3 regions of the Lacticaseibacillus paracasei subsp. paracasei genome follow, and region 2 is predicted to be linked to each of the others. Evidence: predicted binding sites of a transcription regulator. Region 2 holds the regulator's gene; each other region holds the start of a gene.
The links. The regulator LexA, encoded in region 2, represses DNA repair genes until DNA is damaged. The targets are predictions, from matches to a motif close to CNAACANNTGTTNG.

Region 1: dnaB (replicative DNA helicase) is a predicted target of LexA. The motif match lies at 6,899-6,912, and genes of this name have one in related genera.
Region 3: xerS (tyrosine recombinase XerS) is a predicted target of LexA. The motif match lies at 4,908-4,921, and genes of this name have one in related genera.

The regions. Positions count from the first base shown of each region.
Region 1 is NZ_AP012541.1:95,065-106,078, reverse strand. Features, by position in the region: gene LBPC_RS00520 (MurR/RpiR family transcriptional regulator) at 1-466, shown strand, start outside; gene murQ (N-acetylmuramic acid 6-phosphate etherase) at 703-1,632, shown strand; gene LBPC_RS00510 (glucose PTS transporter subunit IIA) at 1,619-3,610, shown strand; gene LBPC_RS00505 (hypothetical protein) at 4,077-5,240, opposite strand; gene dnaB (replicative DNA helicase) at 5,306-6,694, opposite strand; gene rplI (50S ribosomal protein L9) at 6,937-7,392, opposite strand; gene LBPC_RS00490 (DHH family phosphoesterase) at 7,408-9,414, opposite strand; gene LBPC_RS00485 (hypothetical protein) at 9,726-10,025, opposite strand; gene LBPC_RS00480 (phospholipase A2 family protein) at 10,112-10,699, opposite strand.
Region 2 is NZ_AP012541.1:697,582-708,595, forward strand. Features, by position in the region: gene LBPC_RS03345 (SemiSWEET family transporter) at 1-109, opposite strand, end outside; gene LBPC_RS03350 (hypothetical protein) at 265-564, shown strand; gene LBPC_RS03355 (alcohol dehydrogenase catalytic domain-containing protein) at 625-1,647, opposite strand; gene LBPC_RS03360 (hypothetical protein) at 1,901-2,263, shown strand; gene LBPC_RS03365 (hypothetical protein) at 2,401-2,880, opposite strand; gene LBPC_RS03370 (AI-2E family transporter) at 2,873-4,039, opposite strand; gene LBPC_RS03375 (hypothetical protein) at 4,543-4,737, shown strand; gene lexA (transcriptional repressor LexA) at 4,866-5,492, shown strand; gene LBPC_RS03385 (hypothetical protein) at 5,621-6,094, opposite strand; gene LBPC_RS03390 (AEC family transporter) at 6,108-7,055, opposite strand; gene LBPC_RS03395 (flavin reductase family protein) at 7,078-7,695, opposite strand; gene LBPC_RS03405 (hypothetical protein) at 7,957-8,865, opposite strand; gene LBPC_RS03410 (5-formyltetrahydrofolate cyclo-ligase) at 8,960-9,520, opposite strand; gene LBPC_RS03415 (DUF488 domain-containing protein) at 9,528-9,884, opposite strand; gene LBPC_RS03420 (magnesium transporter CorA family protein) at 10,088-11,014, shown strand, end outside.
Region 3 is NZ_AP012541.1:1,411,125-1,422,138, reverse strand. Features, by position in the region: gene LBPC_RS06995 (sensor histidine kinase) at 1-404, shown strand, start outside; gene LBPC_RS06990 (ABC transporter ATP-binding protein) at 498-1,268, shown strand; gene LBPC_RS06985 (FtsX-like permease family protein) at 1,265-3,256, shown strand; gene LBPC_RS06980 (hypothetical protein) at 3,324-3,677, opposite strand; gene xerS (tyrosine recombinase XerS) at 3,784-4,896, opposite strand; gene LBPC_RS06970 (IS30 family transposase) at 5,863-6,879, opposite strand; gene LBPC_RS06965 (manganese-dependent inorganic pyrophosphatase) at 7,241-8,173, opposite strand; gene LBPC_RS06960 (LysR family transcriptional regulator) at 8,203-9,171, opposite strand; gene pflA (pyruvate formate-lyase-activating protein) at 9,296-10,147, opposite strand; gene pflB (formate C-acetyltransferase) at 10,279-11,014, opposite strand, start outside.

The DNA.
Region 1 (11,014 bases), 600 kb from region 2:
TGGCGTGGGCGCTTCTTACTTAGCAGCGCAAAACATTGCCCAAAAATGGGGGCGGCTTGGCTATCCTTGTCATTTCAGTGATGACCTCAATTTGTTCTTGCCACTTGCAGCAACTGCAGATGTCGAACAGACACTTTGCTGGTTCATTTCGAATTCAGGTGAATCGCCAGAAGTCGTGTTAGCTGCCAAGTTGGCCAAAAAGGCTGGCTTGCAGGTGATTGTTACCACCAAACTCGGGAAAAATTCGCTCACCAAGTATGCTGATGTGAGCATTCAAACATCCCAACCGATGGAGGCCCGCAACCACTTCGCTGCTACCCAATCACTCCACACTCAGTTTATGCTCATCGATATTCTATACTATGCCTATGTCAGCCGATACTACGATGCAGCAAAAATAGCCACGGATCAATCAAAGGCTGCGGTGACTGCCTATCGTGAATTTTTACGTAACGGCTTTAAATGAGTCTTCGAAGCTTTCACATTTCAGACGCGTCTGCAGCTGACGTGTCTTTTTTCTAGCCTTTTTTGAAATTTTATTTCACATTTAAAAGAAAATAGTTGAAATAAAAGTGGATATCAGGTACGTTTTTATCAATAACGGGCTTCTATCAATTTTCCGACGACGCCTGCCCTTTAACTTGACGTAACGTTTATCAGCCAACTTGTCAGACTGATTTTCCAAAGAAAGAGGCTAAAAACATGGCAATTAATTTAGATCAAATGACGACGGAAACTCGAAATCAGAAAACAATGGCATTAGACACGATGACGGTCCATGACTTTGCCACCGTCATGAATGCCGAAGATCAAACCGTTGCCCAGTCAGTACAACAAGCACTACCAGCTATCGAAACGGCCATTCAGACGATCAGTCATTCACTCAAGAAAGATGGCCGCTTGTTTTATATCGGGGCAGGCACCAGTGGCCGACTGGGCGTTTTAGATGCAGCAGAATGCGTGCCGACCTTTGGCACTGATCCAGAAATGGTGCAGGGCCTAATTGCAGGCGGCATGAAAGCCATGACTGTCGCGGTTGAAGGCGCAGAGGATTCTAAAGAGCTCGGGAAAACGGATCTGCTGCAACGGCACCTATCCGCAGACGATACCGTTGTCGGGATTGCTGCCAGCGGCCGTACACCTTATGTCATCGGCGGTCTTGATTATGCGCAAGCTGTCGGTGCTGCAACCATCAGCCTCGCTTGCAACACCAACGCCGAAATCAGCCAGCACGCCCAGATCGCCATTGAAGTACCTGTTGGACCAGAAGTTTTGACCGGCTCAACTCGGCTCAAGGCTGGCACTGCCCAAAAATTGGTTTTGAATATGCTGTCAACTGGCGCCATGATCGGCCTTGGCAAAGTTTTCCAAAATCTCATGGTCGATGTGCTGCCGACGAATGAAAAACTCGTGGTTCGCAGCCAGCGCATCATTCAACAAGCCACTGGTTGCGATGCCGCCACTGCAGCAAAGGCATTTGAAGCAGCCGATCAGCACGTTAAATTAGCGATCGTCATGATTCTGACACAGCGATCAAGCACGGACGCTCAAAAACTACTGACACAAACGAACAGCTTCATTAGCCAAACTGTCACAGCAAGTTCGGAGGAGAAAACAGATGGCACAAGATAAGTATCAAGCGATGGGCGATGGTATCTACGCCCACGTCGGCGGACCGCAAAACGTGGCCAAATTGATCCACTGTATGACACGAGTCCGGCTGACGATCAAAGACGAGGCCAAAGTTGATCAAGCCGCACTTAAAAAAGTGCCTGGCGTGCTGGGTGTTGTCCAAGAAGAAACGCTCCAAGTCATTGTTGGTCCAGGGACTGTCAACAAAGTCGCACAAGCCATGGTTGATCGAGTAGGGGTTGCATTAGGTGACCCTTTCCCAGCCAACACGCAACCGCCTGCTGAATCGAATCAATCGGCAGTTGAAGCTAAAGCCGCAGAGGTTCGGGCAGCGCATAAAGCCAAGTTAAAGCAAACTTGGTGGCGGGCTGCTTTAAAACATATTTCCGCTATTTTCATTCCGCTAATTCCTACCTTCGTCGGTGCCGGCTTAATCTCCGGCGTTGCTGGTATTTTAGCCAATTTGTTAACCGCTGGCGATTTACCAACCAGCTGGGCGTCATTTATTACTGTCTTAAAAGTCATCAACGGCGGGCTCTTCACCTTTCTTAATATCTATGTTGGGATAAACGCCGCAACCGAGTTTGGCGCAACCGCTGGCCTTGGCGGCATCATCGGCGGCTTAGTCTATCTGCCTGGCGTTGTGGCCCCGATCACGATCAACAACGTCTTCACCCATCAACCGTTATCTCCTGGTCAAGGTGGCATCATCGGCGTCATTTTCGCCGTCTGGTTGTTGGCTGTGGTTGAAAAACGCCTGCATCGACTCATTCCGGATGCCATCGATATCATTTTCACGCCGATGCTCAGTCTCTTATCCATCGGGCTGCTGACCATTTTCTTCATCATGCCACTCGCCGGTTGGGTCTCAAGTTCATTGGTCGGCACGATTAACTGGACGTTACAAGTTGGCGGTGCCTTCTCAGGCGCTATCTTAGGCCTCGCCTTCTTGCCGATGGTCATGTTGGGATTACACCAGATTCTGACGCCTATTCATCTTGAAATAATCAAGAGCATTGGCTACACCGGCCTGCTGCCAATCTTGGCCATGGCTGGCGGCGGTCAAGTGGGTGCCGCCCTTGCACTATGGATCAAGTGTCGACAAAATCAACAGCTCGTCCGCTTGATAAAAGGCGCTCTACCAGTCGGCATCTTAGGGGTTGGTGAACCGTTGATCTATGGTGTCAGTCTGCCGCTGGGCCGGCCATTTGTGACTGCCTGTATTGGCGGTGGCATCGGCGGCGCCGTTATCGGCATGATCGGCCATATCGGTGCCATCACCATTGGTCCTTCCGGCGCAGCCCTGATTCCACTCATCGCCAATCACCAATGGCTGGGTTATGTTTTCGGCCTACTGGCTTCCTATGCAGGCGGTTTTCTGGCAACTTACTTCTTCGGTGTGCCAGAAAGCGCGATGGTGCCGACCAGCGCTGACGGCGCCATCATTGAACCGCTCGCAGTAAATACAGCAGCTGTTCCTGAAACCCCTTCCACTAGAGCAGCTAGCCCGGATGCGACTCAATTTGTGGCTCCTGCCGCTGGTCAACTTCAAGCCTTGTCCGAAGTGCCAGATGATGTCTTTTCTCAAAAAATGGTGGGGGATGGTTTTGCCATTGTCCCAAGTCATGGCACGGTTGTCGCACCTGTTGACGGTACCATCGTCAGCATCATGCCGACCAAACACGCCTGGACTATGACAACCGCAACCGGACTTGAAATTCTCGTCCACATGGGATTAGACACCGTCGCATTGAACGGTGACCCCTTCACTGTTCATGTGACAGAAAACGAAACCGTAAAGGCAGGTCAGCAAATTGCCGAAATGGATCTACCTGCCATCAAAACAGCTGGCAAAAGTACGACAATCATCACCGTCATCACCAACATGACCCATGTCGCCGCCATGACCAGCTTCACAGATCAATCGATCACTGCTGGCGAAGACGTCCTGCGCGTCACCAGTCAATCAGAAAGTTAGTATATGAAAGTCGACGGCAGATTGACTTAACCTTATATCTGAGTGATCGTGTGTGCCAACTAAAAAAATCGTTGTTAGAGAAAGCACAGTTTCTCTAGGAACGATTTTTTGCTTGCGGTTGATACACAATTCGTCTTTTGATAGATACCCTGATAGCATTTAAAAATCCCAGTGCCAAGGCGGAGCAATCGTAGGCCAGATCGGGCTCAGCCGTGCAAACAACACAGCGACGGTCTATGGAGCTGATGTTGTAGGCGACTTCGAGACCGGTTTTTGGGCTCGAAGCGTCGTCTCCGCTCTAGCTTCGCGTCGCAAGCCCCATCTGGCCGGAGATTGCGGAGTTTGGCACGGCAAAGGATTTTTTAGCCTGCCTTGTTTTCCCCGATTATTCGGAATTCAGCAAATCACAAGTCTTAGATGATGATTATGGTTCGACTGGGCGTCACATTGATCACCTTGCCGATAATTAGCGTCCAGCATTTTTCAATTGTGCCTCTTGCAAATACGCAAAGATGTGGCCAAAGGCAATTTCACGAATCTGACCATAGCGAATTTGCGCCGTTTCGCCATCATCTGGTCCGACTAGGTTTAAGTCAAAATCGGTTTCACCGACATTTTCCGGATAGCCCAGAAAATGTTCATCGCTGTCGGCTACTTTAATGCGCACCACCCGTTCAAACCCAGCGGCCTCTGAGATGATGGTCTGAATCAAGTCATCATTTGGATCGAACTCACGATCAGCATTCAACACTGGCTGCTGGCTGAAGTGATGGGTTTGATCCCATTTTTCGTAAAAGCTGATCGTTTGCAAATAATCCGAGGCCGTCGCTACATTTTGGATGCTTGGTAACGTCAGTAAAATGTAGCCACCAAACTGGCCGGCCATGTCTTTAAGACTCAACACCACAACCCGGTCGTTGACCGCTTTGACGCGACCCACAAAGAACTGGTCTTCCGGTCCCTTGGGTACGACTGAAATCAAGCGATTGTTCGCCAAGGCATTCTGAAACACGCCAGCCAGTTGACCGTCATTTTGGTACAGCTTGGTGGCCACGTGCTTTAGATGATCACGTTGCCGGACCAGTTCCGTTTCCAGTTTGAGATCAAGGCCATGGAATTCCATGACTAAAATATCCGAGAAATCAACCTGCAAGGCGCGCACATCGGTGTAGTTGAATTTGTTGAAGATCGCCATACTAAAGCGATCCTCAGCCACAGCTGTTACCTGCCCTTCAAGATAGGCATCATCATCGGCCACCACGACCATGACCATTTGACCATTCGCCTTAGCCTGCGTCGCCAGTTGCTGAATCAAGTTCTGTGTTGCATCGAACTGCAATGGCTTTTCTTGGCCTTGCAGCGTCAAAAAATGCTGGGCCTGTGCCAAGTTAATTCGAAAATTCATGCTATCGAGATCATCCCCGGCAAATTCAACCTGATCAATCGCAGAAAATGCGATCAAGGCACATCCATCGGCAATCCCTGAATCATTGTAGGTTCCCAGAACAACCGCATCATGACCTAACACCTGTACGTATCCGGTGTAAAAATCGTCGGTATCGCGCTGATACACATTGATCAGCAGGTGTTCATTGAGTGCTGTCATTAAACTCATCAAAATGGCATCCATGCGGCATCCCTCACTTTCTTGCGCTTAAATCTAAAAATAACTTTCTAATCTTTCTTGCTAATGGTTTATTGATCCGGACCATTATAGGCAATATTCGTAAACTTGTTATACGACTTCACAAACAACAACTTGACGGTACCACGCGGGCCTGAACGGTTTTTCTCAATGATGACTTCAACTTCACCAACATTATCATCCCCGTCATCATTGCCGCCTTGATCGTCGTCATCCTCATCGCCTTCTGCATCGCGGTAATAGTCATCACGATACAGGAAAGCCACAATATCGGCATCCTGTTCGATCGAACCGGATTCACGAATATCGCTCAACACCGGCCGCTTATCCTGTCGCTGTTCAACGCCACGACTCAGCTGGGACAACGCAATCACGGGTACATGCAATTCCTTCGCCAGTTTTTTCAGCTGCCGGGAAACAGCGCTGACTTCCTGTTGGCGGTTTTCTTGGCCAGAACCTTCAATCAACTGCAAATAATCAATGATAATCAGCCCTAAATCACCTTGCTCACGCGCTAGCCGCCGACACTTCGCGCGAATCTCCGCCATTCTGATGCCTGGCGTGTCATCCATATAGATCTTCGCCTTGCTCAAGCTACCCATGGCGATAATCAAGTTTTGCCATTCTTCTTCATTCAGCTGACCAGTTCGCAGGTGATTAGCATCAATACTACCTTCTGAACACAACATCCGGTTTACCAGCTGTTCAGCGCCCATTTCCAAACTGAAAATGGCGACACTTTTGTCTGTTTTCGTCCCAACATTTTGGGCAATGTTCAAAGCAAATGCGGTTTTCCCGACAGCAGGCCGCGCCGCTAAAATAATCATTTCGTCCTCATGCAGCCCCGTCGTGATTTTGTCCAAATCACGGAAACCGGTTGGCAACCCGGTGATTGCCTGATCATTTTGATACAACTGATCAATCTGCGCCATAGCCTGATTCAGCACATCTTTGATCTGTTTGAAGCCGGCCTGATTGCGGTTCTCCGAGACATCCATAATCTGGCGCTCGGCGTCTTCAACTAGCCCTTCAACATCGTCTTGTTCCGTATAGCTGCGACTGGCAATGTTTTGCGCCGTACTAATCAGTTTGCGTAACGTGCTCTTCTGCTGCACGATTTTGGCGTAGTATACCACGTTACTGGCAATAGGCGTCGCCGCAACCAAATCTGTAATATAACCAACCCCGCCAATATCGTCGAGGTTGTTATGATTGTCCAGATAATCCGACACCGTAACCGTATCAATCGCTGTGCCGTTATCCTGTAGATCGGTCATAGCTTGGAACAACAGCCTGTGTGCTTTCTTATAGAAGTCATCCGCCGTGACATACTCTTGTGCATCCGGCAATGTGTCAGCATTTAGAAAAATGCCGCCAAGGACGGCACGTTCTGCTTCGTCACTATGCGGCGGCTGCTGGTCAATTAATTGATTATCCATGCGCGTCCTCCTTCAGATTGATCGTCAAAAATTTTTTGTCGCTTATCCCTAACAGTCTACGTTAAACCCGCAGTCAAGACAAGCATCACCGCATACAGTCGAGCCACACAAACAATTTAACGAAAAGCAATGGTCACTGCTGTTCTCACCGGTGATTGACTCAGTCCACAACCCACTAATTTGGACCAGATGGACAAAAAGACGCGATCATCTGGTCGCGTCTTCTGGCAGAATAACTATTCTTATTTTTGTTCAATCACGTGTACCCGAATGCGGGCATCAATGCCAGGGAATAAATTAACCGTGACATTAGTGAAACCCAGTGAACGGATAGGCTGCTTCAGATCGATCTTACGTTTATCAACTTTGATCTGATATTGCTTATCCAAAGCCTGCGCGATCTGCTTGCTAGGAATCGAACCGAACAACCGGGAATCTTCACCGGCTTTGCTTTGGATCTGAACAACGGTTTTGTCGTCTTCGATCTTAGCCTTCATGGCCTCAGCCTCGGTTTTCTTTTCAGCTTCCTTCTTCTCTTCAAGCCGCTGCTGGCCGCGCAAAGCACTCATAGCCTGCGGTGTCGCTGCTTTAGCCAGCCCCTTGCGAATTAAAAAGTTTTCAGCATAGCCATCAGGTACTTCTTTCACCTGACCGCGATTGCCCTTGCCACGAACGTCTTGTGTAAAGATGACTTTCATCAAAATCCCTGCTTTCTATGCGTCTTCGTCTGCTTTCTTGATCTGAGCAAGCAGATCAGTCCGAACTTCGGCGATCGTTTTGCCCTTAATCTGGGTGGCTGCGTTACTCAAGTGACCGCCGCCGCCCATGGCTTCCATGATGACCTGCACGTTGACATCCCCAGTCGAGCGGGCGGAAATGCCGACATCACCGCTTGGGCGTTTTGTGATGACAAAACTGGCATCAACGCCATTGAGTGACAACATCGTATCAGCCGCTTGTGCTGCAATCACTGGGTCATAACGCTTATCCTCTTCCCCAGTACATAGTGCCATATTTGGCGCAATCATTTCAATTGTATCGATCAAATGATTCCGTTGGATGAAGCTGTCGATATTTTCCTTTAACAGGTTCTGAGCCAACATGCCATCAGCGCCCATGGAACGCAGATAGCTGGCAGCATCAAACGTCCGCGTGCCGGTGCGTAGGCTGAAGGACTTGGTATCCACCGTGATCCCTGCCAGCATCGCCGTTGCCTCAAGCTTATCAAGACTTGGCACATTTGTTGGCTGGTATTCAAACATCTCCGCAATCAGCTCACAAGTGGAGCTGGCGTACGGTTCGATATAAACCAGCATCGGGTTGTCCGGAAATTCTTCGCCGCGTCGATGGTGATCGATGATAACCGTTCTTGCCGCCAACCGTTTGTACAAGTCAGGCGCCGCTGAGATCGACGGCTTGCTGTGATCGACCAAGATCAGCAGGCTCTGATCCGTCGCTTGCGACAGCGCTGCTTCCGGCGTCACAATGGCATTAGCAACTTCAGGATCTTGACCCACTTGGCCCATGAGGCGTTCAACATCGGAGTGCAGATGGTCAGGGTCAATCACAATGTAACACTCTTTGCCATTCATCTGCGCAATCCGGCGAATCCCCATCGAGGCGCCAACTGCATCCATATCCGGCCGCTTATGGCCGACAACAAAGACCTTGTCCGTCTGCTTAAACAATTCTTGCAAGGCCTGCGCAACCATGCGCGCCCGCACACGCGTCCGCTTTTCCATTGGATTCGTCTTGCCGCCATAGAAACGGGCTTCGTGGCCTTTGGCGCGGACCACCACCTGATCGCCGCCACGACCAAGCGCCAGATCCAAGTTACTCTGCGAAGTCACCGCCAACTGAGCCAAGTCTTCATCGCCATATGCGATCCCCAGCGACAGCGTCAATGGATAATTCTGTTTCGAGGTTTCTTCCCGAATCACATCTAGAATCTTGAACTTGTCACGTTCAACATCCTTCAGCGACTTGGCATAAGCCAGCAGGAAAAAGCGATCGTTGTCAATCCGCTTCAAGAACATGCCAAATTGATTGGCCCAATCCGTCAGCTGATTCGTGACGTAACTATTTAAATTAGTAATGACCTGATCATCCATGGTTTGTGTGATCTCGTCATAGTTATCAATGAAGATCTGGCCAATGGCGATCTTCTCGTCTTCTGCCCGCTCTTCAATTTCAGCATATCGAGTCACGTCCATCAGATAGACAACCCCGATACTCTTTTGCACGATAATCTCAAACTGATGCTGGCCCCAAGTCACCATTTTCGTTTCATTGGTGTTCTCGTTGCTGCGAATCAACTCCGCCAATTCCGCATCAACATGTTCCAACGGCTGACCAAGAACGTCAGTGTCGCCAAAATACTTCTGCAGGAATGGGTTCGTCCATTCAATATTGAGATTCTCGTCATAAATCAGGATCCCAATCGGCATTTTGATCAGCGCTTCTTGTTCGCCGCGCTTGATCCGATAACTGAGGTCCGAAATATACTGATTGGTATTCTTGGCAATGGTTTCTAGGGCATAAAAAATCGTGGCCACTAGACTAATCAAAATCAGCAGCATCAACAAAGCCAACCACGGACGGATCAGTGCTCCCATCAGAATACCGATCACCGCCAGCACGACCATCGCAATAGCTGCATATCGCATTCGCATGTCTTCAAGAAACTCCGGCATACGAATCCGCTCAAACAATTTCTTCATATAGAAAAACTCGCTTTCACTTAGCGCAGATACTTAAGGATTTCTTTAGCTATTCTACCATACTGTGCAATTAGATTCTGCGAGTGACCTAGCCCTTGCTTGATAGCATCACGTTTACAAAATAGTGGCAACAAGGCCGGTCTATGAAGTGGCTTGCCATGCCATACGCCACAATCTTTAAACTTAACCAGACTATTTATGGAAACATAAAAAGAATGATTTGCCTAAACATGGCAAATCATTCTCACTAGTCTGTTTGGTAACGTCGCATTATAGCCCAGGCCCTTCACCGTTATTCCTAGGTGGGAAAATCACGGAAATAGCGCAAAGCCAATGAAAAATGAGGCAATGAAAAAAATGGCTACTCCAACAACCAATGTGTAACTACCGAGGATAATGTTAAAGCTCCAGCCAAGGGCGGACTTTTCTAATAAAAGGTAAATTTGCCAGCAGATAATCAGCAAGGCAATCACTAATAGCCCAATAAACCCAGTGCCAAGCTCGATTCCAACGAAGTTCTTTTTCCCAGAGAAAGTTATGATGGTCATTAAGGCAAATATAACAGTCAAGATACCGCCATTACCAATGACCATTTTCGCTTTAGTCTTCATTTTTCAGTTCTCCATTAAAAGCGCCTTTGGCAGATCCCTTTAGATAAAACGAAAGCCTTCTTCTAACCCTTATTCATGATTGATTTTCAACCACCAAACAACTTATATGCCGCAACGGCAACAATGTGCTTGTAATCAAAAAGCGATGTCTTCTGCATAATTGTCAATAAGCGTTGACGAAATTCCTGATTACACTTTTCATTGTTCCCGCCCCACGCATAACATGTATCATGTGCTTGGCATGCACCATCAAGATAATCAATCGGCGCTTTGCCGTTGTTGCCTTTACCGCAATAATTTCCATACACCAACAAATTAAACCTAGCCATTGAGAGCAGCATGCCTTTTTCTGGACCATCATTTTTAAGACTGCGAGCCCATTTATTTATTTCTGCGCCAATTTTTAGGACAACGGGATCAACATTGTCATGCATGGCAGCATCATAGTCAAAACTTGTGATACCATCAACATTCTTTAAGTACGGATCGATCATTTTTAATTGTTCACTTGTTTCTCTGTTGATTTCAGTGTCATTAAACTCAGTCTTAGTCGTTGCGTGGACCTCAACCCCACTACTAAATTGAAAAAATAGTGTCATACTGATCAGGGCAAAAACGACTGCGGCACTTCTTCTGACTATAACAAACCTTTTTGAACGTCTAGAAAATTTCATATTTCCCTCCAATGTTTTCTGACTTTATCATTGCCAACACCCACAAGCGAGTGTTTACACCAATTATTATACATAAGAGTCTACTAAAAACGAAGCATTTTATTATCTATAAGATATCATAATATGGGCAATGCTGTTATATCGATATATTTTGAGATGGTTATCAGCCAAGTGATTTTGATGGTTCTAAAATATTTATCTCTATCCTAAAAGGAAAACAAGCGCCACTACCAAGCAACTTCAGCTCTTGGCAATAGCACCTGTTATTAGCGAATATATGCAGCAACTTTTTGTTTCAGTTTTCGCATCAACAAA
Region 2 (11,014 bases):
AAACATACATTAAAATACAGGTGAATGTCGCGACTTTACTCAATAACTTGAGTCGTTTCACTCGAACGGGGTCAACCCCTTCAGGATACTTTCCGGTGTCAACGCGCATTCATAACGCCTCCTTTTTGGATAAAAATAACCATAACACTAAATTAGTCTAAACCCAAGGCATGTGTCTGGGTGTGATAGAATCAAGAAGGCGACAGACCGCGGATAAGCGGCTCTAAAAATTTTCTGAAAACAAGCAGATTAAGGAGGATTACGATGGCAGAACAATCGGAGAACACCGTGACGCGAACTCAAAAGCAAGAAGGTGCGGATGCGATTATGGATAAGGGTTACGTCACTGAGCGGGATATTCCGGAAATGATGAGCAAAACATGGAGCGAACAACTTCTTGATGCTGTTAATGATGAGTTGCGCTTGCGCACGGTGACCAATCGTACCGTGTTACAGCAATTTCACTATTACATGGGTAACGGCACGATCATTTATGATCCGGGTCAGCTGAACTCTGAAGGTGCCAAGATCGCCTTACAGCACGCCTTAGGTTTCCGCAAATAAAGCTAAACTGCTTGTGATGGTTATCGGCAGTTTAGCTTTGTTTGATGGTCGTGAGTGGTATTAAGCAAACGGGCCAGTCAAAACAACCTTGCCCACTTCATGGCCACCTTCAACTAGAGCGGTCGCAGTCTTAAGGGTGTCAACCGAGATGGTGTCAAAATGCTTGGTCACTGATGCCTTGATTTGATGGTCCTGATAGAGTGAGACTAGACGGCTCAGAATAGCACCTTGAGAAGCCACATGATAATCAAAGTCGGTTTTGGCAAACATGTACTCATAATCAAAACTGGCAGCCTTATCTTTAACAACGGCCAAATCCAAACCAGTTTGTGGGCCAACAATACAGCCTATGTGGCCAAAGGCACGAATCAGTTGACTGGCTGCTGCCAAGTAAGGTTCTGGTTGATAAAGCAACGCGATACCGTCGACTGTTTGCAAGCCGGCATGTTGGACTTGGGCAATCAAATCCTGATGGTAATCCAGTGGTGTTGCAACGCCGTGATCAAGCAGCCAAGGATGATTTTTTGGACTGCTAGTTGCTAGGACGGTTAAACCGCTCCAACGAGCTAATTGACAAAGCATGGAGCCAACGCCGCCAGCACCGTTGATGACTAACAAGTGTTGTCCTTTATTAGCGTTGAATTCGGGGATAAAGCCCATTTTTTCGAAGAGTAATTCCCATGCGGTTAAACCGACAAGTGGCAGCGCAGCAAGATCGGCATCTGGGGCATCAGCTGGCGCGGCAGCGAGTAAGCGGGCATCAACTGCCTGATATTGCTGATTACTGCCGGGACGGTGTGTTGTTCCAGCATAGATGACGCGATCACCAGGCTTGAAGCCGGTGACATTGGCACCGATCTGTGTAATCGTCCCGACTGCATCATAGCCTTGAATTTGCGGTGTTTGATGCTTTCCAGCAACTTGTCGGCGTTTCGTATCAACAGGATTGACGGAGACCCCGGCAACAGCCACGATCACTTCGCCTGACTGGGGCTGCGGCATTGGCAGCGTGAACTGTTGAAGACTGTTGGGTGCCGTGATTGGCAACCCTTCTGTAAAGCCAATTGCAAGATTTTGTGTCATCGAAATCGCCCTTTCTGTAAATAAAGACCTACTGTGATTGTAACCTTTTTCCACGAATAGTTGGAAGTTCCGGTTTTTTTTTGGTAAAATGTGCAAGATATTGCAAGGAACAGTATGGTGTTGGCACAGTTGGCGGTTGATGAATCTGCAGGTTATGAACCATTGATTGTCATACTACCGGTTACCATGATGAAGACAGCGTGTGACGCGGCAGTGTTTCTAAGTCGAAGATCACATTTAAGGAGGCTGCATAGTGAAAAAACTTGGTACTAAGCGCGAATTGATCGGTGTTGTCATTGTCTTGCTGTTGGCAGCAGTAGGATTTGCGCTCTTTGCCTGGTATACGATGCGGCCAACAGATACCATTGGCACGATTGCCACGATTTCTTTTGGACTTGTTTTGTCAGCATTGATTGGCATTGTCCTGATTTTAGACACGGCAGCGACCACGCGCTGGCGCCGATTCTGGGTCGATCTACTTTTTGCGGCATTGATGTTGACCCTGATTGATTATTTCTTCTTAGATACCACGGCACCATGGCAGATGTTGGTGGCAGGAGCAGGGGTCGCTCTGGCGATTGTCGCATTGCTGGCCATTAGAAAAATCGATGAGTAAGTTGCTAAAAGAGTCAGATGAATAGGGTATAAGCCTAGTGAAAGTAAATGAAAACTCCCTGAAAATTTTCAGGGAGTTTTTTGTCGATACTTGCTGATGGTAACAACTTGTGGCAAACGCTATTTGTTATTGCGCCGCTAGTTCATGCGTTGGACAGTCACAGGCACTGTTTTTGGCAAAACTTTCGTGAGTTCCGTCATAAAGTTTTGAAGACTTGCTTGGAAAGTCAGGCGAACCATGCGCCGTTTGCTAAGAGCGAAAACGGCAACAACCCATTCCTGACCATTAGGCAAACTAACCGGCGTCAACGTGATGCTGGACATGTTCGCGTAAGGAATAACGCGCGCCAGAATACCATTCGCGATTAAGCGCGTTGGCGCCAATCCACCGGTACCAGCCATGATCGACAAAACCAAAAAGATTGAGATGAAGACAATGTAAGGCAAATTGTTGACCCGAGTGGTCATAAACCAAAAGCCTAGGAAAACTGCCCACATCAGCTGGGTGACAGCGTAACGTGAAGCAACTTGAATTTTACTTTGCCAATAAAGATAGTAACCGGCAAGCGCCATCAGGATGACGTCAAGGCCGATCAGAAAAACATTAAAATTATTCATGAGGAACTCCTTTTTGCTTCGTGTCATCTGTGGCATGCTCGGCTTCATAGAGCCCGGAAACCTGTTGATACCAACTGAAGAAGCGGGTGACCACGATCTTCAACACGGCGAATCCTGGAATGCCAAGAATAACGCCGACTAAGCCGAATAGATTACCTGCTGTTAACAACACGACGACAATGGTGATGGGATGTAATTCAAGTTTACTCCCCATCACAAGCGGTGAGATGACTTGTGTTTCGATGAGCCATTCAATGAAAAAGACGATGATGACAGCTAAAATCATTCGCGGGGAGGTTAGGGCACCCATGATGAGCGGCGGAATCATCGCCAAGGCTGAGCCAAAGTATGGGATCAAATTCAGTGGGCATGCCAATAAGCCGAAGATAAGGCCATAACGTAAACCGATCACTGAATAGCCGACCATGAACATCACTGCAACGCATAAGGCAACGGTGATTTGACCTTGGACATAAGAACCGACCTTTTCATTCATCTCATGCAACATTTGCTTGACTGACCGGCGAAGTTTAGTTGGCACGATATGAAGTACCATCGGCGTAAATTTGTCGCCGTCTTTTAACATGAAGAAAAGAATGATTGGCGCTGTTGAAATGGTGATGACGACATTACCAACAATGCCAATTAAGTTCTGCAGTTGAGAAATTGTGCCGGTTACGAAGGCACCTTGTTTACCAGTGAAGAAACTTTGCACTTCTGCTGCAATCTCATTGAGATCATGCTGTGAGAGAATATTCTGCTGGTCATTCAGATTATCCAACCATTTGCCAATTTCATCAAAGATTTGCGGCGCTGAATGGACAATACTGGTAATTTGATTGCTTACTGCCGGAATGAAACGCAACAATCCCCACGCCAACAAACCGATCAGCACAATGAATAACAGGCCAATTGCCCAGCCACGATGAAGTCCGAATTTTTCTAATCGATTAATAATCGGGACAGTAAGGTAGAAGAGAATGCCGGCAAAGATAAACGGTGGCGCGATAATCCCGAGAAAATCCAGTACTGGCTGGAAAACCCACGCAATTTTAGTGAAAACGAAAATCACGAGCAATGCCAGTAACAAGTCAACTAGCAGGATCATAAACTTGCTATTAAGAAAGCGGCGATAGAGCCACGAGTCGGTATGTTTCAAGGGGGTACCCTCCTCTACAATTGTGATACCTGTTGGATGTATAAGCTTCATGACAATAACAAACGATGAGAGCGACTAGCCAGATTTGCGGCAGGGCCTGTTTACGCTCATTAAAACGCGTTCACAGGCACAGAAACCTGCACATAAGGAACCTCCAACCTAAATGACCCAAGCCCGGCCATTTAGGTTGGAGGCCACTTATGCTCCGATTTCTAAACGTGCCTGTTCACGCTCTGTACCATTAATGATACTCGACTCATGGTCATATTTCGAGGATAGCCGTGTTAAAAGCGGATTGATTTGATGTTAAAAAAGATTACATAAAATTTACAAACAACATGGAATAATCGTTACAAATCTTTAAAAACCCTAAATAAAGGCATCAAATGTAAATTTTATGTATACAAAGGCTTTACAAAACTCAAAAATTGGGTATGATTAGAGTCACAACCAAAACGGTGAGTATATGTCGGTTTATCCGATACGGAGAGGAGTGACCCCACATGACAATCCTACGGGGCGCAAAATGGACATTAATTACTCTGACCCTCGTGGCAACCTTGCTGTTATTCAGCAACTTTGCGACAGCCGGCATTTTGTTAATCGCGCTTGATATTTTCTTGAGTTTCTTCTACGCGGTCATCAAAAGCAGATGTGATCGGCGTCAGATGCATAAGATGCCATTATTGCATAATTAATTTAAGGATGAGGTCCACAGATGCTTTTTATCTGTGGACTTTTTTGCTATTTAGGCATAAAATCATTGCAAACGTTCGTTCGCTTTGGTATGCTTTGTGTAATCAATTAGAACTGAGGCGGTGAGCGGATGCCAACACAAGCAAGTCAGAAACGTTGGAAACAAATTTTACAATCAATCTATGATGCAATCGAGGATCATGGGTACCCGCCCACGGTTCGCGAAATCGGCAAATCAGTCGGTCTAAGTTCGTCAAGCACGGTGGCAGCGTACTTGGAGAAATTGTTGGCGGCGGGACTTATTGCTAAGGATCCAGCGAAGCCGCGGACGCTTGAAGTGACCTCAGCCGGACGTGACTTCATTGGCGTTCAGGATCACGGTATTCCGATCGTCGGCACAGTTGCTGCAGGGGTCCCGATTACGGCCATCGAAAATATCGATGATTATTTTCCGGTACCAGACGATCTTCCGTATGCCGCTGACGAATTATTCATGTTGCGAGTTCAAGGTAATTCAATGATCAAAATCGGCATTTTAGATGGTGACCAGATTATTGTCAAGAAGCAGAATGACGCCGAGAATGGGCAGATTGTTGTTGCAATGACTGAGGAAGATGAAGCCACTGTCAAGCGATTTTATAAAGAAAAGAACGGCATTCGGTTACATCCTGAAAATGACAGTATGGATGATATGTTCTTCCCGGATGTAACGATTCTTGGCATCGTTGTGAGTTTATATCGGCCTGCATTAGTTTAACCATTTGAAGTCGTGAATGACTAGGCTGGCAACTTAAATCCAATTAAAATGTACCATCAACAAAAGAGACATCAGCTGTGATCCCACAAAATATAGGATCACGGCTGATGTCTTTTTGCTCAGACACTTTATTGGTTTTGTTGGGCGAGGCGATCGAGATCGTCTTGTGGCACCTTTTTATAAACGGGACCATCGGGCAACTGCTTTAAGTTACCGGTTTTTGTTAATTGAAATTGTATCGTATTAGCAGAGGCTTGCGGCTGCGCTTTACCAGTGAAGGTGAAGATTCGGCCTTTGAGGGTCAAATCAGCAGCAAAAATACCACTATCAGTACTTTCAAAGACACCATCTCGATTGGCTAATGTTTCAAGATAGTAGCCGCTGGTGGATGAGGTGACTCGAATTGCTTTGGTCGCATCTTTTGTTTGGACGAACGCATGGCCAACCAATGTACCTAAGGTCGCTTTCGGAACAGTTTTTTTGACCGTGTGCGATTGTGATGTTGCGCTCGATGATGATGTTGTCTTTTTGGGGGTTGAGGTAGTTTGTGAGCAGCCTGATAAGATCAAGATTGCTGCTAGTAGCAGATAGCGCTTTTTCATTCGACAGCAACTCCTAGTGAATGAACTGGATGCAAGTCATCACGATTGGGATCACGATCATCGAAAGCAGCGTTGTTTCGGTGACCATGATAGCAGCGTAATCGGAATCCGCATCGTACAGTTTGGCAACAACAGGCGCATTGGTCATGACCGGCATGCAAGATTGCAAAATAAAGATTTGTTTCATCAAAGTTGGGACAGGGGCGAAGGCGACAAGCGCCGTCATGAGTAACGGTGCAAAGAGGAAGCGGCCACTGAAAATACCCAAAGCTTCTTTGCTGATTCTTAATTTACCCCAGCCTGCTTGATGCAAAGCGATGCCAATGAAGAACATGGAGCCAGGAACAGTTAAGGCACCGATATAAGTCAGATCGGCCATCAAGAAAGTCGGCAATTTGATTTTTAAAAGCACAAGCACAATCCCTAACATAAAACCGAGCAACGGCGGTGAGAACACTTTCCCAAGTACCTTTTTCAAATCAAATTTAGCTGGGCGCGGGCCGTCACCTTGAATAAGGTAAACGCCGATGGTCCAAAAAATGGTGGTGTTGGCCATGTAGTAGACCAACACATATGGCAGACTACTTGGCCCAAATAAGGCTAAGTTGACAGGCAAGCCGATAAAAACTGTGTTGGAGTTAAAAAACATTGACTTAAAGGTACCCTTACGTGCATGTGGCACCTTCAATAAGTAGCAAACCAGAAATGATAGGGCAAATAGGATCATCATGGAAAGGACTGGGAAAAACAAATCTGGCAAGAGTCGCAGCAACATTGGCGCCGTGAATTTTGAAGCGATCGTGACAATCATGTAGGCTGGCAAAGCAACTTGGGTGACAACTTTGGCAATGATTTTACTTGAATGGTCATTAAACCACCCGCGTGCTGTCAGAAAATAGCCGATTGCGATTAGAATCAAAATTTCAAGAACACCAAAAACACTGGAAATAAATGCGGTCAAATACTGACACTCCTTTATAAAATTATTTTGGCCGCCGCAGTGTAAAGGTGCGTCCAAGCTCGGCGTATGTCGGCCCGGCGAGGCGGGCAATCGGCGCCAAAGCGGTGGGATCAATGTGAAGCGTTGTCGGATCAAGAACCGTATCGGCAAAATGGAATCGGTGCACTTCTAAAATGAAAAGATCAGTCAAAATGTCACCATCAGCGTTACGAATCGGCACGTATTGATAAAGCTTGGTTTCAAATCGAACACGCGCTGCCTGCAACCCCGGCACCTGAATGTCCGTACTTGCAACTAACGGCAGGTCAATCAACGACAACTCGCTTTGATCAGGTGCTAAGCGGGCAGCTGTTTGATTCATGGCCTTCGTGAGATCTGCACTCACGATGTGAACAACGGCCTCGTGGCGCGCCAATAGATTTGCAGCGGTATCTTTTGCCTGACCCCGATCACGTAAAACTGCTACTGACAACAGTGGCAGTTGGTTTGAAATCCCGGTCGTAAATGAAAAAGGCGCTAGGTTAATGAGGCCAGTCGTGTTTTGCGTGGTAATCCAAGCGATTGGCCGCGGGATCATACTGCCAGCCAGCAATTTATATTGATCACGCGCGGATAAGTCGGCGGCAGCAAGGTTGAACATCGTGGTCCTCCAGAAAGTTGGTAACGCGGCAGGTGCGTTAAATTGAGTGGGTCGCATTTGGGTGTGGTCATCAACTTGATTTTTCCCACTATGGTTGCAAGTTTAGCGCAGGCAGTTGGCGGCGTCAAAGTGGAACCATCATTTGGCATCATTGATGTCAGTCATGGCATGTTTTTTAAAGTCATCACAAGGATGTCATTGATCATATAAAAACTGACACCTGAAAAATCGGGTGTCAGTAAGATTTTTTAAGGGAATCAATTAACTGGGATTACTGTTTGAAGCTGACGAGCTGCTGTCTGGTGACGGGGATGGTTGTTCACTAGATGCGTTCGAATTGCCGTCAGTTTGGGACTCGTTTTGACCGTTATTGTTATTTCCATTATGATTGCTACCGCTATTATCAACCGTGCTCTGTTGACTTTCCACACTCGGCTGAACAGAAGGCGCTGGCGCCGCTGATGATGGTGGCTCGCTTGGTTGGCTAACGATGACCGGTGCACTGCTGACAGTGCTTGACTGTGCGTTGGCTGTTTCTTGCGTGGTTTTGAATTTAGCCAGACTGGTTAGCTTTTTCTTCGATTTGCTTAGTGGCAAATTGGTCTCAACATAGCGATAACTGTGCGGTGTTTTGTTTTTCAGCGTAATCGTGTTGTTCAACTCGAATGTGAGCGTCTTGGTGTAGCTTCGAACAGTGCCGGTCGCGCCATCGACTGAATACTGGCGAACGGCAGTCGGCTTATTGTTCTTGTACGTCGTCGCACTTGCATATTCATAAACATTAGCGTGTTCGGATGTCAATGTTAGTTTGCCATTTTTACGCTTAAAACTGCCGGTGTCGTTGACGACAAATGGATGCCCATGAGGATCGAGAATGAGCAGGCGAGTGTAGGTTTGGTCATCTGTCAGCTTAACATAGACGGTTAAGTCATGTTGATCACGGTCTAGATCGATGACCGTGCCCGAAGCCTTATAAGTACCGCTGTTAAATGGGTGTGTGACGGTGACTGAAGGTGAAACACTGCTGCTGGAAGATGTCACCGGTCCTTGAACTTTAGCACCGCGAAGAACGAGCCACATAAAAACAGCTACAAAAATAACCGCGGCACCAATACCGGTGAGCGTGAGATAAAGCGTTCGACGATTCTTGCGAATACGTTCACGTCGCATATTGTGCCTCCTGAAATAAGATGAAAAAGGTTTATTTTAATATAAGGAATGTCCAGTAGAAAGGCAATCTTTTACCAAATGCTTAACCTAACCGTTACACAATGACATCCCCATTAGCAAGAATCAAGGTTTGAATTGGAACATCAAACGGCTCCACAGGCCAAGCCACTTGCGGAAACGCCATCACGGGTGGTACCAGTGTGATCGTGTTGCCGCGATAAGTTGTCAGAAAGCGATCATAATAGCCGCCACCGAAACCGATGCGGTACTTGTCAGCCAGCGAAAAGCCAATGCCAGGCACCAAAATGAGATCAGGGGCGGCATGAATCTGATCGGCTTGATAAGGCGGCTCCGGGATACCAAAAGCACTGGTGATCAGCTTGTTTTTGCCAGGATCAGGTAGGAAAACCATTTGCCGCTTGGGCATGACCCGTGGTAAGTAGACGGCTTTATTGGCGTCGTGGGCCGCCTGAATAATTGGCTCGGTTGGGACTTCAAACGGTCCGCTTACGGTAACACCGATGCTGTGAGCACGTTGCCACATAGGTGTTTGAACTAGTGCGGCCAAAAGCGCTGCACTGGCAGCCTGAGTCGCTTTCTGGACGGCTTTCAGACGTTTTAACTGAAGCGGGCGGAATTCGGCTTTGCTTGGCATAGTGACCTCACTTTGTTTTGAGTAGTTCGCTTAGAACAACGGCTTGGTTATGCGTTTCGTCCTTGGCACCATAGAGCATAATGACTGGCTCTTGTTCATGTTGCTTCAATGTTTTGATGAAGTCTGGCAGGTCAGGATTAGCTGCTAACTCAGCTAAGTACCGCTTCTTGAATTCAGGGTACTTTTCAGGGTCGTGACCAAACCACTTCCGCAACTCAGTGGACGGCGCAATGGTTTTGGCCCATAAATCCAAAGCAGCGTTAACTTTGCTGATGCCCCGTGGCCAAACTCGGTCAACAAGGACACGGAATCCGGATGCTTGCGGTTTTTGGTAGATGCGTTCAAGTGTTACTTTCAAAATCATCACCTCACTGACTATTCTACCAGCCTTGGCAACTAGTGGCCGAATGGGAGGATAGATACGTTATAATAAAAGAGAACGTGAACTGGCGCGTGTAGCAATCCGCGTGTGAGCATTTTGTACGGGATTGGCATCGCGGACAAGGGTGCATACAGAACGGCCTCTGCGCCAGTAAACGCGCTTTAATACGGCCAAGAGGTGTTGAAATGATTACGCGTTATCAGATCCAGCCACGAGGAAATATGCAGGTAACCACAGACGATCAGGCCAACTGGATTCGAGTTTCGGCGCCGTTGCCTCAAGAACTACAGACGCTGGCGACGACATACGGGCTGCCAGCAACCTATCTGGCGGCAGCAACCGATCAACATGAAAATGCACGAGTGGAGGGCTTAAATCCGGCAGATCAGGTACCAGGGTTGATTGTTTTGCGTTACCCAGTTGAAACGACCAGTGAAACGGGGTTTGATCAATACAATACGGTACCTATGACCATGATTCTACTGAATGATCGTGTGATCACGATTACCCACGATCCCTTACAAGCTTTCGATGATTTGGCTCAACAAAAACTTTCTCCTAAGCCTGAAGAGTTTGCACTGGAAGTCCTGTGGTTGGTGCTGCATCAATTCGTGATTGCAATGGACAAGCTGAATGATGAAACCAAGCAAATTGAGCGCAGCTTAGGTAAGGCGGCCAAAAACACGCAACTTTATCAGTTGATGGCCATGCAAAAAGGGCTGGTGTTCTTTGATGCGGCCTTGGATCATTCTGGTACGCTGCTTAAAGCCTTACGCGACGGCGAGCGCTTTTTTAATACGAATGGGTACTTACGGCGGTTGCATGATGTTGAAGTTGAAGTGGTCGAGGCTCAAACGATGGTTCGGATCACCGAGAAGTTGCTGACGCAGTATTCAACTGCCGTGAGTGCCATTGTTTCGAATAATTTAAACTTGATTATGAAGGTGTTAACTAGCATCACAATTATTTTGACGATTCCAACCATTGTGGGTGGTATATATGGCATGAACGTTCGCTTACCGTTTGCCAACGCTTACTGGGCTTTTTGGTGGTTAATCGGCGGCACAGCCATCTTGTGCGGCTTGGCGGCATGGTGGTTGTGGCGTCAGGAT
Region 3 (11,014 bases), 710 kb from region 2:
GTGACTTGGCGAAGCTGTTTATCGCCAAGGACCTGACCGTGACTGTGGGGCCATTGCCAACTGTTATTAGTGACAGTCAATGGCTGCATTTTATTTTTGAACAATTGCTAACCAATGCCATTAAATATACCCCGCACGGTTCAATCAAGATTTATGCCAAAGGCGATGCTGTCATGGTGGCCGACACTGGTATCGGGATTTTGGCCGAAGATTTACCGCGGATTTTTGAACAAGGTTATTCCGGCTACAACGGCCGCGCAAATCAGAAAGCTAGCGGGTTGGGGCTATTTTTGAGCAAACAAATCGCTGAAAAGCTTGGCCTGACGCTAACTGTCACCTCAGAAATTGGGCAAGGCAGCACATTTGCCATTCATTTTCCCCAAACGCGGTGGCAAGTGGAGTAAGCTACCTTACCAGCTTGTAAGCAACTACGAGTCACTGTAAGTAGGCATGGGGCATCATCCCCGCTAAGCTAATAAATGAAAGGGGACGATCACATGTCAACATTACTTAAATTAAAAAATATCGAAAAAACTTATACCAGTCGCGGGGCTCAGCCGGTGCGTGCCTTGACGAACATCAGTTTCACTGTTGAAGCCGGTGAATTTGTGGCAATTATGGGTGAATCAGGTTCTGGTAAAAGCACCTTGCTAAATCTGATTGCAACGCTGGACGATCCAACCGGCGGCGATATTAGTCTAAACGGACAGGATCTGAGCAACGTCAAGGAAGGTGCCCGGGCTAAGTTTCGTCGAGAACACCTCGGTTTCATCTTTCAGGATTTCGACTTGCTTGACACCTTCAATGTTCAAGACAACATCTTTCTCCCATTAGTCCTTGCCAAAAACCCTCTCGAAATCATGAGAAATCGGCTAACTAAGCTCGCACCACGACTAGGCATTGATGCCTTGCTGAAAAAATATCCTTACGAGCTTTCCGGCGGCCAGCAACAGCGCGTGGCGGCAGCACGCGCGATGATCACCGAGCCAGAAATTTTGTTGGCTGATGAACCCACTGGCGCCTTGGATTCCAAAACTTCTACAGAACTGCTTGATCTGCTCACAGATGTGAATGCCGAAAACCGGCAAACGATCCTCATGGTAACGCACAGTGCTGTGGCGGCCAGTCACAGCCGACGAGTATTATTTATTCGCGACGGTCAAATTTTTCATCAACTTTATCGTGGGGATCTCGATCAACCAGCCTTTCTAACCCGTATCAGCGAGACGATGACCGCCATGCTGACAAAGGCAGGCGATGGACAATGAAATTCTACTTTAAGCTCGCTGCAAGTAACTTGAAAGCCGATCGCCGCCTGTTTGTTCCGTTTGTCACCACCACTAGCTTCCTGATGGCCGTCAACCTAATCATGCTGAATGCTTACGCCAGTAGTGATGTCTTGTTTAAAAAGCTGGGGGCAGCCGCTGGCAAGTCACTGTTCATGTTCGGCACAGATGTCATCGTGATTATCTCTGTGATTCTCGCCATCTACGCAAACAATTTTCTGCGCAAACAGCGTATTCGTCAGTTAGGACTTTACAACATCATCGGGTTTGGCAAAGGTGAACTCGGCAAAATGATGGCAGTGGAGAAGCTGCTGCTGTTACTAACCACTTTACTGTTCGGTGGTATTCTCGGTACCGTACTTTCCCGCATCAGCTACCTTGCGCTCGCCAAAATGCTCAAAGTTGACCACAATCTTGACTTTGGGTTAAGCCAGCAAGCCTTCAGTATCGCCGGGATCATTACCATTGGCTTATTCATTGTTTTGCTGTTAGTTGATGAACTTTGGCTCATTCGCAAACGGCCAATCGAAATCGTGCGAGCACAACGAGCAGGTGAGCGGGAGCCCAAGGCAAAGTGGGTGACGCTAATTGTTAGCCTTATTGCCTTAATTGCCGGCTACTATATCGCGGTCACGACAACTAATCCACTACAAGCAATGAGTATGTTTTTTGTTGCCGTGATCTTAGTCATCTGCGGCACTTATGGACTGTTCACCGCCGGATCGGTCTTCGTCTTAAAATGGTTGCGAAACCGCAAAAATTACTATTACAAACCCAAGCATTTTATCAATGTAGCTAATTTACTCTATCGTATGCAACAAAACGGTGCTGGCCTTGCATCTATTGCCATTTTGGTGACGATGACCTTAATTACGCTCGCCAGCACGGCCACGTTGTTCTTCGGTATCAATGAAGTCGTCAATACGAATACGCCGGTTGATTTGTCATATGTTCTCAAGGCAAACGACACCACTGCACCCGGCAAGGTGGCACGGATGGCCAGCGCAAATCATGTCATCATCAAGTCGCAACACACTTTTGTTGGACCTTCCAGTACGATGGCTTTACTTGATGGCAATCGTCTTGAATCGCAGGCCAATGTCAATGGTCCGTTCAGTATGGGCAATGCGCGCTCGGTGCAATTGATGATCATTGAGAGCTACAACCGTTTTACCGGGCATCATGCCCGCGTTAAGTCAGGGGAAGTGTTGATCTATACATCCAAAAATTTTCCTAGCAAGACCATTCGCATTGGTCAAAAGACTTACAGGATCGGAAAACGTGCAGGTAGCTTTCCAAATGCACAAGCGACTTTTATCCCCAATCTTTTTATTGCCTTTCCTGAAGAGAAGCAAATGATCGACGCCATGCAGCATCTGAGAAATGCACGCTATCAAAACGCGGCTGAGGCGCAAGCTGATATCACCACAAGTCAAGATGTGATGTTGCAAGGAAGCCATGCCAATCAGCTTAAGCTCTATGAAGCGGTGGTCAAGAGTCGTATCGCTGAATCGGCCTCAGTTCAATCGAAAGCGGTGAATTACGATGAGACCATGAGTATCATGGGCAGCTTTCTTTTCCTCGGCATCATTTTCGGCGTCACCTTCATTTTGGCAACCTTATTGATCTTGTATTATAAACAGTTATCTGAAGGCTATGCCGATGCCCGCCGCTACACAATCTTACAACGCGTCGGCTTAAGCTTGCGAGAAGTGCGCGCAACCATCAACAGCCAGTTACTAATGCTGTTTTATCTGCCATTACTCGTGGCAGGGATTCATGTCGGATTTGCATTGCCATTCATTCAACGCATCATGATATTGTTTGGCTTACCGAATTGGCAGTTCTTCCTGACTGTCTCACTCATCACACTTGGTATCTTCGCGATCATCTATGTCCTCATGTACAAGCTCACCGGTAACGTGTACTATCGCATCGTCTCGCGTCGCCAAGCCACCAGTCGCAGCTAACTAAAAAAAGCGTCGAAACGCCAGTAAAAATACTGTCGCTCGACGCTTTTTTCGTTGATGCCAGCAATTAAGCCGGCTGCAATGCCTTGATTTCATCAATGATCTTCAACAGCGTTTGCTCAGCTGTTTGATAGTCCGCCATTTTATCGGCAAACTGCTCGTCAAAACCAGCCAACCCGCCAGCAGCAAAGGCATACTCATAGGCATACACCGCTTCATAGGCGGCCACAAACCGCTTTAGCAAATCATGATATTGTTCGCCGCCAAGTTGCAGCGCCATCTGAATCACTCGAAAGTCCGTATACGCCATCTCAAATTGAACTGCCCATGCCCGCATAAAATCATGTCGGGCCTGAATATGCAGGAAATGATGCTCCGTAGTCCATGCTAATCGGTTCACTGAATCTTTAACATCTAACACAATCAATCCCACCTTCCCGTTTCGATCTGACTCGATTATAGGCTGGTCTGGCGAAATAAGCTTTCAAAAGACTCGATGATCAACTTCAGTAACCATCTCTCGTCAATTAAGCTTGTTCATGCCCGCGATCGGTTGCTTTTGCGGCCGTTTCAGAAACCTCACGCAAGGCTTCTTTACCGCTTTTATCACTGAGATTGATATACAGATCTGTTGCGCTTGTGGTCGTCTGCCCAAGCTGATCCGCAACCTGCTGTACATCCTTGGTGACCGTATAAATATTGGTTCCCAAAGTGTGCCGGGCCTTATGTGGTGTTGATGGCCGACCATAATCGGTTGTATAGCGCTTGAAAAAGGCTTCGATTGTATTTTGGCGAATCCGATTGATTTTTTGGCCGACAACTGTCACAAACAGGGGAGAAGTCGGCTTTTGATAACCGATAATAGCCGCTCGCTGCGTTAAGTAAGCCTGAACATACGGATCAATCCAGTCTGCAAAATTGACGCGATCCTGAAAGTTACCTTTGCGAACAACTTGGACCGTATGCCGATCCATGTTCAAATCTTCCAGATTCATATTCACCAATTCGCTGACACGAACCCCTGAGCCAAACAGTAAGGCAATCATGGCCAAGTTGCGCACTTTTGTCGCCTCAAAATAGCGCCGCGGCTTGGCTGGCAGTTGTTGCGCATAACTTTGATCCAACCACTGTAAAAACTTAGCATCTTCACCGTCCACAAACAGCATTTCCTGTAGCTTGTGGTTTCGGTAACTCGCAGTTTCAGTATGGGTTTTAAGTTTTACCTTGTTCCAGACATTCCGATAGAAATAAGGTTCGCCATCTGCATGGGGTTCACTTTCCTCCGTCAAAAATCGATAAAGCGCCTTGATCCCGACTAAGCGCAAAGCGACACTGCGACGCGTCATTCGCTTGTTGTGGTGCGTCTTGGAAGGCCGTTCAAGCAAATACGCCATAAATGCCTGGGCATCACGCAACGACAAATGTTCTAACACGGTCAGCGGGACGGTTTGCGGTGAGGAAGCGACCGTCACACCACTGTTAATCAGCCAGTTCAGAAACTCTTGATAAAAATGTAAATACTGATACAGCGTCGAATCGGCGATCGGGATCGCTTTTTGACTCTGATAATAGTCCTGAATGTAATCCGGCAGGGCAGGTAGCATTGTATGAATTAATTTCGAATAATTTTGTGTCGACACAGATTTCACCTCGAACGTATGTTTTCTTTTAGATAATGTTAGTATACGCGAAAACAACTGTCCTTGGCGAGGGCTAGTGTTGATGAAAAATGAACGGTGGTGCTAGTTCAGCCATTGTTCTGCCATGTGAAGCAGAATTGAATAAAGTTTTAGCTTTATCCAAAGGTGAGCAAAGATGTCAGCAAACACCTGTTGGTCACACAAATTTAAGCTGGCATAATTCTGGCATGAATTCGGCTATTAAATGAGTTCACTTCGGTCAATCATTCAGCAAACTTATTTTGGCCATTGGTCATCAAAATAAATTTGCTGAATGTTACGTGACCCTCAATTGTTGTTGAGTCAATTTCAAACTACACAACTCAAAAAATCATCAAGCAACTCGAAGCCGGCTAACTGACGAGAATCTCACAACATCATGAAGCTTGAATTGATATGCACTTTTCTGGTTTTGGCTGGCATGACATTTTCAATCAAACAAATGCATGCAACTCAGCGCAAACGCAACAACCCAAGTCATAATTGATTGCCTTGGTAAAAAGTTCAATCGCCACCACCAACATCATGTCCGGACCACAAATTTTTGACAGCCATCTGAAAGAGGGGACACCCAGATTCGCAGATCAAGTGGCAAAGCCAATTATTTATATTCTAGTTTACATAATATATATTATGCGAAGTAGTGTTTGAAGAGACGGCATCGTGCCATTCTCGCAATATTTACGTTGGCGATTATTTGATTCGCAATTTCATACAGCACCTGATAGTCGCCTCATTTTTTGAACCGCTGCTTGCAGCCAAGTCTTTAAAAGCTTCTACAATCTTTGGATAAATCATTGGATATTTTTTGCTTGAGTTTTTTTCGTTAAGTCACTTGCGACGAACAACTATCAAGTTGAATTCCCGACCTCAATTTTCAAGTCAAGTGCAACGATGATAACGAATTCTTGATAGTGGTCTAGGCTGTTACGCCATGCATCGGTAGTAATCGCATGGGCGAAGATAGTTCAGAATACGTCTGGGACGATGGTTCAGTGCGGATTGGACTGCTTGAATTTCAACCAGGGTAATTGCTCTGAGAGACTTCCCTTTCGGGAAGAATTCCCTAAGCAGTCCATTGGCGTTCTCGTTTGTGCCACGCTCCCAAGGCGAGTACGGATGTGCGAAGTAAATCTGGGTTCCAACAATCTCTGATAACTTGGCAAACTCGGAACCATTGTCAAAAGTGATACTCTCAAATTCCTTGGCCCCGTAGTCGTCGATCGTGTCCTGCAAGGCTTTAAGGCAGGTGCCCGCATGATAGTCAGGAATCTTGACGATGATCTCAGTCCGGCTGTACCGTTCTGTGAGCGTCATTAATGCTGGCTCATCAGCTAAGCGAATACCTTTGACCAAGTCGCCTTCCCAATGTCCCACGCCTGTGCGGTCATTCACGGCCGCAGGACGCAACTCGATTGAGTCGCCGTATATCTTCTTATTCTTGCGCTTGTGGGCGTTCTTATAGCCTTTGATGCGGCGTCGGAGCTTCTTGGGAAGTGTCATGTTGTCTAGCTCAAGCAGCCCGGCGTCGATGTAGCGATAGACAGTTGTCGTTGAAGGGCAAGCCTTGCCCTGGTCGCGATAGAAGTGTACGAAGCTATCAACGCTGTGTACGCGCGGCTTACGAGTAAGCTCCCTGGCGAGAGCCTTGAAGAACGCACGGCCGGTCTTAAGAAAGGCGTAGTGACCGGTTCTATCGCGTTTACGGTCGTGCATGGCTTGGGCAGTTTCCGCAAGATAGACTTGATGCGAGTGACGCTTCGAGTCGAGCTGAGTTACAGATCCACGCGTGATTTCTCGTGAGATTGTCGCTTTACTGCGATGAAGCTTCTGTGCAATCACGGTCGCGGTGTCACCAGCAGCCTGAAGGGCCTGAATTGTAGCACGGTCGCTAAAACTGAGTTGTTGGTAATGCTTGTGGGTGTTAGTCTGAGAGTGGGTCATGAAGATTCCTGCTTTCTTGTTTAGCTAGCACTAACAAGAATAGGTCTTCATGGCCTTTATGGTCTAGTCGTCAGGGTGTTGCACTTGAATTGTAAACTGGGGAGTTGAATTCCCGAACTCGTCTCAGAATGCGTCTCTCAGCATGCCTCAAAACCAGCCAAAATGACCCATGACAACTTGCTGTTGATTCGACCCGCGAATTACTACACGAATTTCAAATTCACGCATCACGAGCTGCTAGTCAGCTTTATATTTAACAGATTTCGCAAAAAGATGGCTAGAGACTTTTTGCAAACAAAAAAGCCGCAACTGGCTAGCTGCGACTTTCCTTAGAACAATTGTGTGCAATTAAAGATGAAAGTTAACCTTCAAACGTGCTCTGCATTGGCGGAACGACCTGTTTTTTGCGGGAAACAACCCCAGGCAATGCCAAACGCGCGTCCTTGTCGAACTGTTCGTTGAAAGCACTGGCGATTTTATCGCGGTCAGCACCGACTGCGAAACCAGTTGAATTGCTGTCCAAGATGTCAGTGGCAATCAGCAGGAAATCGTCGTAGCCTTTCGCCTGCGCCTCTTTGGTCATGGCACTGATCAATTCGTCCTGACGTGCGTAAATGTCGTTCAGATCAACGGTATTGACCTGTCCGATGCGAATAGACTTGCCGCCCATGGTGAAACTCTTAGCATCGCCTTCGATAATGTCCATATCTGACTTGGCGGCCAAATTAGTACCTGCCTTCAGCATGGCAAGACCATATGACTGCAAATCAATTCCGGCAATCTTCGCCATTTCTGGCAAAATCTTCTTATCCTTATCGGTTGCGGTCGGCGATTTCAACAACAGCGTGTCTGAAATCAAACCAGAAGCCATCAAACCAGCCAATGTTGGCGAAATCTTGAAGCCATATTCTTGGAACATCTCAAAAATGACGGTATTGGTGCTGCCAACCGGTTCTGCTCGGTAAAACAGCGGCGCTGCCGTGTGGAAGTTAGCGATGCGATGATGGTCGACAACAGAATCAATCGTCACGTCTTCGATATCACTGACACTTTGTTGAAATTCGTTGTGATCAACCAACATGACATGATCCGTCTCGTTGGCTGCCGTCTTGATAACCCGCGGTGCCTGAACCTTAAAGTGATCAAGGACGAACTTAGTTTCATCGTTCGGTCCGCCTAATGCTACCGCCTCAACATCCGTGTTGCCTGCCTGTTTCTGAAATTCTGCCCAGCTCATGGCACTCGTAATCGCGTCGGTGTCCGGGTTCTGATGCCCAAAAATCAAAGTCGTCATCTTATCTGATCGCTCCTCAACTGAATAGTTTACTTATCAAGTTTAACACGGTTTTCACTGACCCGCGACAAGTAATCTTTTTCCTTCAGATAATCGTCAAAGGTCTGGAAGAAGTTCGAGATCCGCGGAATGTCAGCTTTCTCTTTGCGATAAACAAAAGAAATCTCAAAGCGAATGGCCGGATCAAACGCAATAGCATAGGCCTTGATTTGATCAGCGCGTGCCCGAACAAAACTGGTTGGTAAGGCCGTGTTGACCCCTGACAAGTTAACGAATTGGGTTAACTGATATGGCGTGGTGAAATGTGCGACCACGTGCGGGAAATCAACCATTTGATTCTTGTACGCCTCACGCAGAAGCTGTCCAAGGAAATAGTCGTCAGGATAAGTTGCCCAAGGTTCAGCTAAAGTATCTTTGAAATGGATTCGCTTACGGTTAGCCAAGGCGTCATCGTGGTGCAAGAACAGCAATTGTTCATCAATAATTTTCTTGCTGGCGTATGGTTTCCAGTTCTTAATGGTCTCATCTGGCAGATTCATGATAGCCAAATCAATCTGGTTGTTTTCCAAGGATTCCCAAATTTCGTGACGGGTCATCATCCGTAGCGTTACTTCAACTTCAGGATTCAGTTGATAGTAATGAGCAATGAACGCAATAAAGGCGCTATCCTCAATTGAGCTTAATAACCCAATATTGATTTTTCCGACGGTTGCACTGGTTGTTTGTTGAATTTCGTCGGTTGTCTGGTTCAAGATCTCGTAGATCTCATGGGTTGACTTTAACATGGTCTGACCAGCGTCAGATAAATGCAGTTTCTTCCCGACAGAATAAAACAGCGGTGCCCCCACCGTCCGTTCCAATTTCTTGATCTGCTGTGTTAAGGCTGGCTGGGTAATGCCAAGCAATTGGGCGGCTTGGGTGTAGTTCATGGTTTCTGCCAATTGCAGAAAATAAGTTAGTGTCTTTGAGGAAAAAATGCGCTCTTGTTTCGTTTTCATAGGGCGGCTTCCCTTTCGTTTATAATTTAATAATATCGTTCAACCATCATCATAAGTGGCAATGAAAAAAAACGCAACGAATTTGCCGCGTTTTTAATCGTTACGTTAAGTTCTAGCTAAAGATTCAGTTGCTCGCAACTGGTTTCGGACGCCAGCTTTGCCATCCGGTATAATCCTTAACGTGCAGCAGATTCTCTGCATTCTTAACGCGATCGGCAGACGGCGGTTCGATGCCTTCAAGCGGGTACGTAATGCCAAGCTCGTGATACTTTTTAACGCCTAACGTGTGATACGGAAGAATCTCAACTTTTTGGACCACGTTTTTGTCCAATGTCGCAATATAGTCCCCTAACCGTTTGAGATAAGGGTCAAAGTCAGTGCGTTCCGGGACCAGAACGTGGCGAATCCACATGTCATCACCATGCGCCGACATATACTGCACCATATCCAAAATATTCTCATTAGGAAAACCGGTGAGCTTTTTATGCTCGGCCGAATCAATGTGTTTAATATCAACTAATGAGATGTCAGTAACAGCCATCAGCTTTTCAAACTGGCCAAACCACGGTTGGTCACGCGTGAAGGGGCCGCCTGACGTATCGAGGCAAGTCGAAATTCCCAGTGCCTTAGCCTTGGTGAAGAGTTCGAGAATGAAATCGATTTGTACCAAACTCTCACCGCCACTGCAGGTAATACCCCCTTGGTCACCCCAGAATGCTTTATAGCGCTGGGCATCCGCCAAAATTTGATCGGCCGTCATTTCTTCACCAACCCCAATGTTCCAGGTGTCAGGGTTGTGACAATACTGGCAACGCATGCGACACCCTTGCATAAAGACAACGAAGCGAATACCAGGGCCATCGACCGAACCAAAACTTTCGACCGAGTGAACATACCCTTTGATCGGGCCATCATGATCCTGACCAACTTGTTCTAAGATATTTAATGGGCTTTGTGACTGATCGATGAGTTTCATCTTATTGCCTCCACTACAACATCATGTGTCGTTTTCAATTGATTTTCATTTCATTCTGCCAAAAAACGGCAACAGCATCGTTGCCGTCTTTTGGCAAAACAGGAATGGCTTCCTGTCTTGAGTTAAGCTGCTTACATTTCTTCGAAGAAGGTCCGAGCAATGACATCGTCTTGTTGTTCCTTGGTCAAATCTGCGAAGTAGACGCAGTAGCCAGAAACCCGAACGGTCAATGTTGGGTATTCTTCTGGGTGCTTCTGAGCATCAATCAGGGTCTCCTTGTTGAAGACGTTGATGTTCAAATGCATGCCGCTGTTTTCCATATAGCCGTCAACCATGTGAACCAAGGTATCCTTACGAGTTTCATCATCGTGGCCCAGTGTGTTCGGAGTAACCCCAAACGTATTACTAATGCCGTCAGTTGCGTAATGATACGGAATCTTGGCGGTGGACATCAGGGATGCCAGTGCGCCGTTCTTTTCTGCGCCATATGCCGGGTTGGCACCTGGTGAGAATGGTTCGCCTTTTTGACGACCGTTTGGTGTTGTCCCTGTATTCTTACCATAAACCACGTTGGAAGTAATGGTCAGGACACTGGTGCTCAACTTCGCGCCGCGATACAGATGATGCGTGTTCATCTTGTTATAGAAGGTCTTAACCAACCACTTAGCGATGTCATCAGCGCTATCATCGTTGTTACCATAACGTGGATAGTCATCATTGTCAGCAACGAAGTCAACTGCAACACCGTTTTCATCGCGAATTGCCTTGACATGACCATACTTGATTGCACTGATGGAATCAACCGCGTGTGACAGGCCGGAAATCCCGGTTGCGAAGGTCCGGTTCAGTTGGGTATCCTTCAATGCC